2 regions of the Pseudokineococcus sp. 5B2Z-1 genome follow, and region 1 is predicted to be linked to the other one. Evidence: predicted binding sites of a transcription regulator. Region 1 holds the regulator's gene; the other holds the start of a gene.

Evidence for each region. Region 1 encodes LexA, which represses DNA repair genes until DNA is damaged. Its sites were predicted from a motif close to TCGAACANNTGTTCGA; they were not measured.
Region 2: WDV85_RS11145 (HNH endonuclease signature motif containing protein) is a predicted target of LexA. The motif match lies at 1,573-1,588, and genes of this name have one in related genera.

What each region holds. Positions count from the first base shown of each region.
Region 1 is NZ_JBBHZG010000003.1:310,531-316,234, forward strand. It holds gene WDV85_RS09970 (vitamin B12-dependent ribonucleotide reductase) at 1-234, opposite strand, end outside; gene nrdR (transcriptional regulator NrdR) at 410-922, opposite strand; gene WDV85_RS09980 (NCS2 family permease) at 1,308-2,807, opposite strand; gene WDV85_RS09985 (LysM peptidoglycan-binding domain-containing protein) at 2,922-3,473, opposite strand; gene lexA (transcriptional repressor LexA) at 4,071-4,787, shown strand; gene WDV85_RS09995 (UdgX family uracil-DNA binding protein) at 4,881-5,552, opposite strand; gene WDV85_RS10000 (ATP-dependent DNA helicase) at 5,662-5,704, opposite strand, start outside.
Region 2 is NZ_JBBHZG010000004.1:64,033-69,736, reverse strand. It holds gene WDV85_RS11145 (HNH endonuclease signature motif containing protein) at 1-1,551, opposite strand, end outside; gene WDV85_RS11140 (alpha-mannosidase) at 2,067-5,192, shown strand; gene WDV85_RS11135 (aldo/keto reductase) at 5,270-5,704, shown strand, end outside.

The DNA of each region.
Region 1 (5,704 bases):
CGTCGTCACGATCGTGGACGCGTTGGCGCTCCAGGACGCCGGGAACTCGACGCCCCGCTGCTCGAAGATGGTGGCGCCCGTCTTCCAGTTGGTCTGGACGACGTCGCGGCGCTCCCACTCCACCTCGTCGTAGGGGTGGCGACCGGCGGTCGTGAACAGGCGCTCGACCACCAGGCCCTTGCCCCGTCCTCCGCCCTTGCGGGCGGACCGGGGGCGCGGCGTCGTCTCGGTCATGGGTCCTTCTTCCGTCGCTCGTCCTGCCACCGCGGGGCGGTGGGCTCGTCCTCGGTGCTGGCGGCCGCGCGGGCGCGGCCCAGGTGGTGCGGTCTGGTGGGTCTGGCCGGGTGGGTCTGGTGCGGTGCGTCTGCGGCGAGGAGCAGGAGCGCCTCGCCGGGGCTGCCGAGCGGCCTCAGGTGGCCTGGCCGGCGGGCTCCTCCGCCCGGGCGCCCTCCGTGCTGGCGTCCCCGGTGCCGGCGTCGCGCTCGGCGCGCAGCACCGCGATGGCCGCCGCGAAGTCCTCGAGCGTGTCGAAGGCCTGGTAGACGGAGGCGAAGCGCAGGTAGGCCACCTCGTCGAGGTCGCGCAGGGGCGCGAGCACGGCCACGCCGACGTCGTGCGCCTCGACCTCCGCGGCGCCGGCCGTGCGGATCGACTCCTCGACCTGCTGGGCGAGCAGCGCCAGCCGGTCCTCCGTCACGGGCCGTCCCTGGCAGGCCTTGCGCACGCCTGACAGCACCTTCTCGCGGCTGAAGGGCTCGGTGGTGCCCGAGCGCTTCACGACGGTGAGGCTCGCCGCCTCGATCGTCGTGAAGCGCCGCTGGCAGCTCGGGCACTGGCGGCGGCGCCGGATCGCCGTGCCGTCGTCGGTGGCCCGCGAGTCGACGACGCGGGAGTCGGGGTGGCGGCAGAACGGGCAGTGCACGGCGACCCCTCCCGCCTCGGTGCTCGGCCCCCGTCGCCCCCCGCCGGGGCGCGGGTGCTCCTCCACAGCGTGTGGAGGAGTTGTCCCCAGCGTCCACAACCTGTGGAGGAACGACAGCCGTGCAACTACTAGATGTTGGGGTGAACGCTAGGCCGAGCCCCACGCTTCCGCAAGCACCGGCGTGTCGTGGGAGCACCGGCCCCCGGAGCCGGGGGATGCCCGCCGCACGACCCCGCCGCTCCCGCTGCGCCCCGGCAGCGCGACCACCAGCCGCTCGACCACCGACCACGCGACCACCGTGCACCCGACCACCGACAGCGCCGTCGGCGCCCGGGGACGGCGACGACGGCGTGGGCCGGGGAGCAGGCTCGGGACGCGCCCCGGGTCAGGCGGCCCCGGTGAGCCAGTCCTGCACCGGACCGACGGTGAAGTACAGGAGGAAGGCCGCGCCGACGACCCACAGGAGGGGGTGCACCTCCCGCGCCCGACCGCGCACGACGGCGAGGAGGACGTAGGTGAGGAAGCCGGCGCCGATGCCCACGGAGATGGAGTAGCTGAAGGGCATGAGCACGATGGTGAGGAAGGCCGGGAGGGCGATGCCCGGGTCGTCCCAGCGGATGCCCGTGACCTGGCTCATCATGAGGAAGCCGACGACGACCAGCGCCGGGCTGGCCGCCTCGTAGGGCACGAGCGAGACGAGCGGCGAGGCGACGACGGCGACGAGGAACGCCGCCCCGGTCACCACGCTGGCGAGCCCGGTGCGGGCGCCGTCGCCGACGCCCGCGGCGGACTCGACGAAGCTCGTCGCGCTCGAGGCGCTCGCCGCCCCGCCGGCGACGGCGGCCAGGGAGTCGACGAGGAGGATCCGCTGGCTGCCGAGGGGGTTGCCCTCCTCGTCCAGCAGCCCGCCCTCCGCGCCGACCGCGACCATCGTCCCCATCGTGTCGAAGAAGTCGGCGACGACGAGGGTGAAGACGACGAGCACGGCCGTGACGGCGCCGACCGCGGCGAAGGCGCCGAAGACGCTCACCTGGCCGAGGAGCCCCAGGTCGGGCCACGCGAGCCAGGACGCCGGCGCCTCGGGCACCGTGAGCCCGAAGCCCGTCGGGTTGCTCCCGTCGGGCGCCTGCCCGCCGACGTCGAACGCCGCCTGGACGACGAGCGCCAGGGCGGTGGCGACGACGACGCCGATGAGCAGGGCGCCGCGGACGCCCCGGACGACGAGGACGACGGTGACGAGGAGCCCGACGACGAAGACGACCGTGGGCCAGCCCCGCAGCGAGCCGCCGACGCCCAGCTCGAGCGGCGTGCCCCCGCCCACCGGGGCGCGGACGAAGCCGGCGTTGACGAGCCCGACGAGGGTGAGGAAGAGGCCGATGCCGACGCTGATGGCCGTCTTGAGCTGGCGCGGCACCGCGCGCAGGACGGCGCGGCGGAAGCCGGTGAGGACGAGGACGAGGATGACGAGGCCCTCGAGGACGACGAGCCCCATGGCCATGGGCCAGGTCATGCCCGGCAGGCTCGCGACGCCGTAGGCGATGAAGGCGTTGAGGCCGAGCCCGGCGGCCAGGCCGAGGGGGAAGCGACCGACGAGGCCCATGAGGATCGTCATGACCGCCGCCACGAGGGCGGTCACGGCGGCCACGGCCGGCAGGTCGGGTGCGTCGCCGCCCCCGAGGTAGGTGCCCGTCGAGTCCGGCACCGTCCCGATGATCAGCGGGTTCAGCACGACGATGTAGGCCATGGCCACGAACGTCACGAGGCCGCCGCGGACCTCCCGGCCGATGGTCGAGCCACGGGCCGTGACCCCGAAGAAGCGGTCGACCCGCCCCCCGAGCGGTACGCCGTCGGTCGTGGCCTGCGGGTCGGGGTCGGTGCGGCTCATGCGGCCTCCGCGGGACGAGCCGCGGGCACGGCTCCGCCGCCGCCGCGGCGGAGCTGGCGCTGACGGCGCCACTCTGGCAGAGCGGGGGCCGCCGCGGCGCCACCCGGGGGCGCCTCAGGCGGGGACGAGGATCCGGTCCCCCACCGCCAGCGCCACCGAGTCGAGGCCGTTGGCCTCCTTCAGGCGCAGCACGACGTCACGGACGTCCTCGTCCGGCGCCGCGACCTCGTCGGCGATGGACCACAGCGTGTCGCCCGGCAGGACGACGACCTCGGCGGGGGCCTCGGCCACGGGCGCCGCCGCGACGACCGCGGGCGCGGCGGCGGCCGGCGCCGGGCGCGAGCCCGCCGACAGGGCGAGGACGGCCCCGGCCGCCAGCAGGACGGTCACCGAGACCGTGAGCGCCAGGCGCCCGCGCCGGGTGACGCGGAGGGCGACCGGGCGGCGGCGGGGCCGGCACGATCCCGCCGCCCCGACCGGTGCCTCGGGGACCGGCAGCTCGGCGACCGGCGCCGGCGCCACCACGGGCGCGGTGCGGCGCACGGCCGGCACGGGTCGAGGTGCGCGGCGGGGCGCCGGGACGAGGGACAGGTGGCGACGTCGAGCGCCCGAGCGCGGGCTGCGCGCGGGGGCGCCCAGCGGCGGGAGCAGGACCAGTGCGCTCATGGTGACCTCCGGGAGGACCACGGCCCCTCCTGCCGGAGGCTCCGCGGACGTGCGTGTCGAGGGCGGCTGCGGCGCCGGGGGCCCGGGAGGGCCGACGGCTCGCGCTGTCGGTCGAACGTCTGTGCGATGTTGTACCAGCGTGGCGGCCCGGCGTCCAGACAGGTGTTCGACCGGACCCGGCGAGGGGCGCCGGCCCCCGAGGAGGACGGGCGCCCCGCCGACGTGCACGACTCCAGCACCGACCACCGACAACGGGCGCCGCCCGCCGTGCGCCACGGCCACCCCGACCCTCCGAACGACCGCGCGAGAGGTCCGGACGGTCGCGCCCGACCGTCGCGCCCGAGGCCCCGCGGCGCCCCACCGCACCGCGAGATCCGCACGCGACACGCTCGAACAGGTGTTTGATCATGTGGTGCGGTCTCCCTACCCTGGCCGGCACGGCGTCCCGCACGAGGGCGGTCGCCGACACCGAGCTCGGGAGGCCACGTGGCGCGGCGCAGCGGCGACGAGGAGCAGGACGGCCGGCAGCAGGCAGCCGACGGCGCTGGGGCCGGCGAGGACCGGGCGGGCGAGGGCTCCGGGGCGACGGTCGTCGAGATGCCCGACGCGCCGGCGGTCGACGGCCTCACCGCGCGCCAGCGCAAGGTGCTCGAGTGCATCGGCGAGGCCGTCGAGCGGCGCGGCTACCCCCCGAGCATGCGGGAGATCGGGGAGGCCGTCGGGCTGACGAGCCCGTCCAGCGTCGCGCACCAGCTGGCGGCGCTCGAGCGCAAGGGCTTCCTGCGCCGCGACCCCCGTCGCCCCCGGGCCATCGAGGTCGTCGTACCGGGCTCGCGCGGCGCGGCGGCCGGGGGCGAGCCCCTGCTGCGCGCCGTCCCCGACGAGGCCGCGGCGGACGCCGGCGCTCCGGACGAGACCGGGGCCGGCGACGCGCGCCCCGCGGCCACCTACGTGCCGGTCGTCGGACGGATCGCGGCGGGCGGGCCGATCCTCGCCGAGCAGGCGGTCGAGGACGTCTTCCCCCTGCCGCGCCAGCTCGTCGGCGACGGGCAGCTCTTCCTGCTCAAGGTCGCCGGCGACTCGATGGTGGAGGCCGCCATCTGCGACGGGGACTGGGTCGTCGTCCGCCAGCAGCCGGTCGCCGAGAACGGCGAGGTCGTGGCCGCGATGATCGACGGCGAGGCCACCGTCAAGGTGTTCCAGCGGCGCGACGGCCACGTGCGCCTGCTGCCGCGCAACGCCGCCTACGAGCCCATCCCCGGCGACGAGGCCGTCGTCCTCGGCCGGGTCGTGGCGGTGCTGCGCAGCGTCTGAGCGGGGCGACCCGGGGGCGACGGCCCGGGGTGCAGTCCCTCGGGCGCCGGGACGCTCCGCCCTCGGCCGCCGGGGCGCTGGGGGCGCGGACGGCTAGGCCGTCGGCCCGAGCGCCTCGGCGGCCACCCGCAGGTCGGCCACGAGTCCGGCGCGGGCCTCCTCGCGCTGGTCGTCCGGGGTCCGCAGGACGGCGGACGGGTGGATGGTCGCCACGAAGCGCTTGGGGCCCCGGCTCGTCTCCCGCTCGAGCACCCGGCCGCGCTCCTTCGTCACGCGGAAGGACGGGCCGAGCAGGGCGCGACCGGCCGTCGCGCCCAGGACGACGACGACGTCCGGGTCGACGGCGGCGAGCTCGGCGGCCAGCCAGGGCCGGCAGGCGGTGACGTGGCCCGCGTCGGGCGTGGCGTGGACGCGGCGGTTGCCCGGAGCGCTCTGCGTGAAGCGGAAGTGCTTGACGGCGTTGGTGACGTAGACGTCCTCGCGGGCGATGCCCGCCTCCTCGACCGCGGCCTGGAGCAGCCGCCCTGCGGACCCGACGAAGGGCACGCCCCGGCGGTCCTCCTGGTCCCCGGGCTGCTCGCCGACGAGGGCCATCCGGCCGGAGGGGGATCCGGCGGAGAAGACGACCTGCGTCGCCGGCTCCCACAGCTCGCAGCCGCGGCACTCGCGCGCCGCGGCCCGCAGGTGCTCGACGTCGCGCAGGGCGGGGTCCTGCGGCACCCACTCGGCGGCTCCGGGACGGTCGGGTCGGGCAGCGGCGGCCATGCCCGCACGCTAGGTCGGCGGGCCCCGGCGCGCCTCGCAGGGCGGCGCCCCCCGCTCCGGGCGCCCCCGCTCCGAGCGCCCCTGCTCCGGGCGCCCCTGCTCCGGTCCCTCAGCCCTCCGCAGCCCGCGCCGCGGCGTCGAGCCGGCGCAGC
Region 2 (5,704 bases), on a different contig from region 1:
CCCGGGAGGAGAGGTGGTGGCCGGGGAGGTCGACGGCTCCGGGGCCCCCGGTGGTGAGGCACCGGGCGGGGGACCGCTCCCGGCCGGCCCGCGGTCCGCCGCCCCGTCGGTGGGCTGGTCGTCGCCTCGCGGCTCCCTTTCACGTGCATGGGTCGACGGTGACGTGCTCGACGCAGGTCCGCCGCTGGCCGCGCCGGCGTCCGCGGGCGAGCCCTCCGCGAGGAGCCGCTGCAGCCCCGGCAGCGGCACCGTCGCGGTGCTCCGGGAGCCCGCCCCGCCGGCGACGCGCAGGAGGTGCCCGTCCAGGGCGACCAGCCGCCCGGTGGCGGGGTCGGTGAAGGCCCGGCGGAAGGGGTGGTCGCGCAGGTGCTGGACGAGGTGGGCGGCGGGGACGGGCCCGACGCCCGCCAGCTGCGCGGGCTCGTCGTCGGGGCCGAGCAGGCTCGTCATCGCGACGACCACCTGCGGCCCGTGGCAGCGACCGCCGTGCGCGCCGGCGCGCTCGGCGGTGTGGTCGTCGGCGTCGTCATCAGCGGCCGGGCGGTCTCCTGCCGCGTCGGCGTCCTCGTCGGTCGCGCGCCCGGCGGTGGCAGCGGGCTCCGCGGCCCCCGCCGTCGGCCGCACGAGGACGTCGACGAGCGCGTCGAAGCGCCGTGCGTCCACACCTCGGCGGTCGGGCAGCGACGCCGGGTCGACGACGAGCGGATCGACCCCGGCGGCCAGGGCGGCGTGCGGGTCGGTGCGCCCGTGCGGGCCGGAGCGGGCGCGGGCGGCGCCGGTGAGGGCGTCGAAGGCGGACGCGAGGTCGAGGGCGGGGCCGGTGGCGCGCAGCTCGGCCAGCCCGTCGCCCAGGGGGAGGAGGCGGACGCCGCGGGCGCAGACGCCCTCCCGGCTCCGGGCGGCCTCCTCGGCGGGCTCGGCCACGGCGGCGAGGTGGCGGACCCGCGCGCGCAGCTCGGCCGTCGTCAGCCCGGCGAGCTCGGCCGGCTGCAGCAGCGCGTCGACCCGCCGCGCCGACGCGGCGGGCAGGTGCGCCGTCCCGTCGACGACCACCTTCGCGCGGGCCTCGTCCGTGGTGCCGGCCGCCAGCGCGGCGTAGGTGGCCGTGAGGTCGGTGGTGAGCGCCAGCGCCTGGTCGACGAGGTGGGCGGCGGCCGCGGTCGTCAGGTGCATCGCCAGGGCCACCTCGGCGACGGCGGCCTCGACGGGGTCGCCCGTGGCGTGCGCGCGCACGGCCCTCGCCCGGGCCCGCTGACGAGCCCGGTGGCGGGCTCGGGCGGCGGCGGGCGACCCGGCGCGCGCGCCTCCGGTGGCCGTGGGCGCCGACGAGCCGTCGGGTCCGCCGCTGAGCGGCCCGGCGAGCGCGTCGGGGGCGGAGAGGGCGTCGACGAGGTCCGCGACCGCCCGCAGCGTCCCGGCCCAGGACCGCGCTCGCTCCGCCTGCCCGACGACCATGTCGTCGACGAGGGCGCGGGCCCGGTCACGCACCGAGGCGGTGCCGCCCGGCGGCCCGTCGTCCGAGGGGGCGCGCTCGCCGTCCGTGGTGTCCACGGCACCTCCCCTCACCGACAGTCGAACGCCTGTTCGAACAAGCACGACGGTAGCGCCCCCCACCGACAGCGGCCCGTCGGCGGCGGCTGCCTGTGGACGACCGGTCGGCGGTGTCCGATGCCGTCGTCTGCGACCGTCTCGACGCGGCGCTAGACGGCACGAGAGACCTCGATCGACGTCCGGACCGCCCTCACCGCCGCGGTGGTCGGCGGCCCGCCGGTGCGCTCGCCACCACACGGCGGCCGCGTGTGCCTTACTGCCCGTGCCGCTTCCGCCGACGACCGGACCCGCCGACGACCGGACCCGCCGACGACCGGACCCGCCGAGGAACCGGCACTCACCCCGACCGGGCCCCGAGACCCCGAGGACCTCACCGCCGCCCCTCCGCCGACCACCGCCTCCGCCGACCACCGCCTCCGCCGACCACCGCCTCCGCCGACCGCGGCCCCCACCGACCGCGGCCCCCACCGACCGCCGCCTCCGCCGACCGGCCCGCCCCGAGGGGAGCCCCACCCATGCACGACGACCGCGACCTCCTGCGCGCCCGCCTGGTGCGCACGCTCGAGCACCGTCTGCGTCCCGCCGTGCACCGCACGGTGGCGCCCCTGCGCGTCGAGGCCTGGCACGTGGCCGACGAGGAGGGGCGCCGGGGCCGCGGGGAGCCCGTGGCCCCCGCCGCCGCGCTGCCCGGCCCGGCGCGCGCCGCCGACGCCCGCTACGAGCCGATGGCCGTGGGCGACCCGTGGGGCCCGGCGTGGGGGACGACGTGGCTGCACCTCACCGGCGAGGTGCCGGCCGAGGCGGCCGGTCACCGGGTGGAGCTCGTCGTCGACCTCGGCTGGCGGGGGGCGACGCCGGGCTTCCAGGCCGAGGGCCTCGTCCACCGGCCCGACGGGACGCCGGTGAAGGGCCTCAACCCCCGCAACGGCTGGGTGCCCGTCGCCGACCCCGCCGCGGGCGGCGAGCGCGTCGACCTCTTCGTCGAGGCCGCGGCCAACCCCCTCGTGCTCGCCGACGAGGGCGACCGCTTCGGCCCGACCGTGCTGGGCGACCGGACGACCGCGCCCCCCGAGCCGCTCTACCGGCTCGACCGCGCCGACGTCGCCGTCCTCGAGCGCGACGTGCACGAGCTCGTCGCCGACCTCGAGGTCCTCGGCGGCCTCCTCGCCGAGCTGGCCGACGGCGACCCGCGCGGCTGGCAGGTGGCGCGCGCGCTGGAGCGCGCCCTCGACGCCCTCGACCTGCAGGACGTCGCCGGCTCGGCCGCCGCGGCCCGCGCGGAGCTCACGCAGGTCCTCGCGGCGCCCGCGACGGCCAGCGCGCACCGCGTCACCGCCGTCGGGCACGCGCACATCGACTCGGCGTGGCTCTGGCCGCTGCGGGAGACCGTGCGCAAGGTCGCGCGGACGGCGTCGAACGTCGTCGACCTCATGGACGCGCCCGAGGGGCGCGACCTCGTCCACGCCATGAGCTCCGCCCAGCAGTACGCGTGGCTCGAGGAGCACCGCCCCGAGGTCTTCGCCCGTGTGGCGGAGAAGGTGCGCGACGGGCGCTTCGTCCCCGTGGGCGGCATGTGGGTCGAGTCCGACACGAACATGCCGGGCTCGGAGGCCATGGCGCGCCAGCTCGTCCACGGCAAGCGGTACTTCCTCGAGCGCTTCGGCGTCGACACGCAGGAGGTCTGGCTGCCGGACTCCTTCGGGTACTCGGCGGCCCTGCCCCAGCTCGTGCGCCTGTCGGGCTCCCGGTGGTTCCTCACGCAGAAGATCAGCTGGAACACGACGAACGTCTTCCCGCACCACACCTTCTGGTGGGAGGGGCTCGACGGCACCCGCGTGCTCACCCACTTCCCGCCCGTGGACACGTACAACGCCGAGCTGACGGGCGCGGAGCTCGCCCACGCCCAGCGCAACCACCGCGACACGGCCTGGTCGAACCGGTCCCTCGTGCCGTTCGGGTACGGCGACGGCGGCGGCGGCCCCACCCGCGAGATGCTCCAGCGGGCGCGGCGCACCGCCGACCTCGAGGGCTCGCCCCGCGTCGCCGTCGAGGCGCCGTCGGCCTTCTTCACGGCGGTCGAGGACGAGCACGGCGACGGCCCCGTGTGGGTGGGCGAGCTGTACCTCGAGATGCACCGGGGCACCTACACCTCGCAGGCGGCCACCAAGCGGGGCAACCGCCGCAGCGAGCACCTCCTGCGGGAGGCCGAGCTGTGGTCGACGGCGGCCGCGCTCGCCGACGACGCCTTCGCCTACCCCCACGACGCGCTCGACCGGCTGTGGAGGACGGTGCTCCTGCACCAGTTCCACGACATCCTCCCCGGCTCCTCCATCGCGTGGGTCCACCGCGAGGCGCGCGCGACCTACGCCCGCGTCACCGAGGAGCTCGAGGGCCTCGTCGCGTCCGCCCTGGACGCGCTCCCGGGTGACGGGAGCGACGGCGACGTCGTCCTCAACGCCGCCCCGCACGCCCGCCGCGGCGTCCCCGCGCTGGGCGCCGGCGTCCCCGACGACGGCGCGCCGCCCGCGCGGGCCGAGCGCGACGGCGACGGGTGGGTGCTCGACAACGGCGTGGTCCGCGCCGTCGTGGACGCCCGCGGGCTGCTCACCTCCGTGCGCGACCTCGCCGCCGACCGCGAGGTCCTCGCCCCGGGGGGCGCGGGCGCGCTGCTCCAGCTGCACCCCGACGCCCCGAACGCCTGGGACTCCTGGGACCTCGACGCCTCCTACCGCCACCGCGTGAGCGACCTCGTCGGCGCCGACGCCGTCGAGCTGCTCCCGGACGCGGGCGACGGCGCCGCCGGCGTGCGGGTGCGCCGCTCCTTCGGCGCCTCGACCGCGGTGCAGGACCTCGTGCTCGTCCCCGGTGCGGCCCGCGTGGACGTCCGCTGCGAGATCGACTGGGCCGAGCGCGAGAAGGTCCTCAAGCTCGCCTTCCCCCTCGACGTCCACACGGACTCGGCCGCCTTCGAGACGCAGTTCGGCCACCTGCGGCGCGCCACCCACGTCAACACGACGTGGGACGCCGCCCGCTTCGAGGTCTGCGCCCACCGGTTCGTCCACGTCGGCGAGCCGGGCTACGGCGTCGCCGTCGTCAACGACGCCACCTACGGGCACGACGTCACCCGGCACCCCCGCGAGGGCGGCGGCACGACGTCGACCGTCCGCCTGTCGCTCCTGCGCGCGCCGCGCTTCCCGGACCCGGACACCGACCAGGGGACCCACGTGCTGCGCGCGTCCCTCGTCGTCGGCGCCGGGACGGCCGACGCCGTCCGGGAGGGCTACGCCCTCAACCTGCCGGAGCGGCGCGCCACCGGGGGCCGCGCCGTCGCACCGGTCGTCCGCCTGGAGGACGAGAGCGCCCCGGGCGCCGTCGTCGTCGAGGCGGTCAAGGTCGCCGACGACCGGTCCGGTGACGTCGTCGTCCGGCTCTACGAGGCGCTCGGCGGCCGCGCCCGCGCCCGCCTCCTCCCGTCCTTCCCCGTCGCGGGCGTCGACGAGGTCGACCTGCTCGAGCGCCCCGCGCCCGACGACGTCCGCGGCGCGCTGGCGAGCGGAGACCTCGACGAGGGCGGCGGCGCGGCGCTGCGGCTGCGGCCCTTCCAGGTGGTGACCCTGCGCCTGGCCCGCCGCACGACCTGACCCGCCGCACGACCCACCCAGCCCGACCGACCCAGCCCGACCACCCGACCGACCGACCCGACGGATGCGGAGCCCCTGTGCCGACGACGACCCCCGACCCCCTCGCGACCCGCCCGCTGGGACGCACGGGCCTGTCCACCACCGCCCTGGCCCTCGGGACGAGCTCGCTCGGCGGGACGACGATCCCGCCCGCGCACGACGTCCCGGAGGAGGAGGCGCTCGCGACGGTCGAGGAGGTGCTCCGCCGCGGCATCACCCACCTCGACACCTCGAACCAGTACGGCGACGGCGAGAGCGAGCGGCGCCTCGGCCTCGGGCTGCGGCGCGCGGGCGGCCTGCCCGACGGCGTCCTGCTCGCGACGAAGGTGGACCCGCTGCCCGGCGCCGACGACTTCTCCGGCGCCCGGGTGCGCCGCTCGGTGCAGGAGAGCCTCGAGCGCCTCGGCCAGGAGCGCTTCGACCTCGTGCACCTCCACGACCCCGAGCGGATCTCCTTCGAGGACGCCACGGCC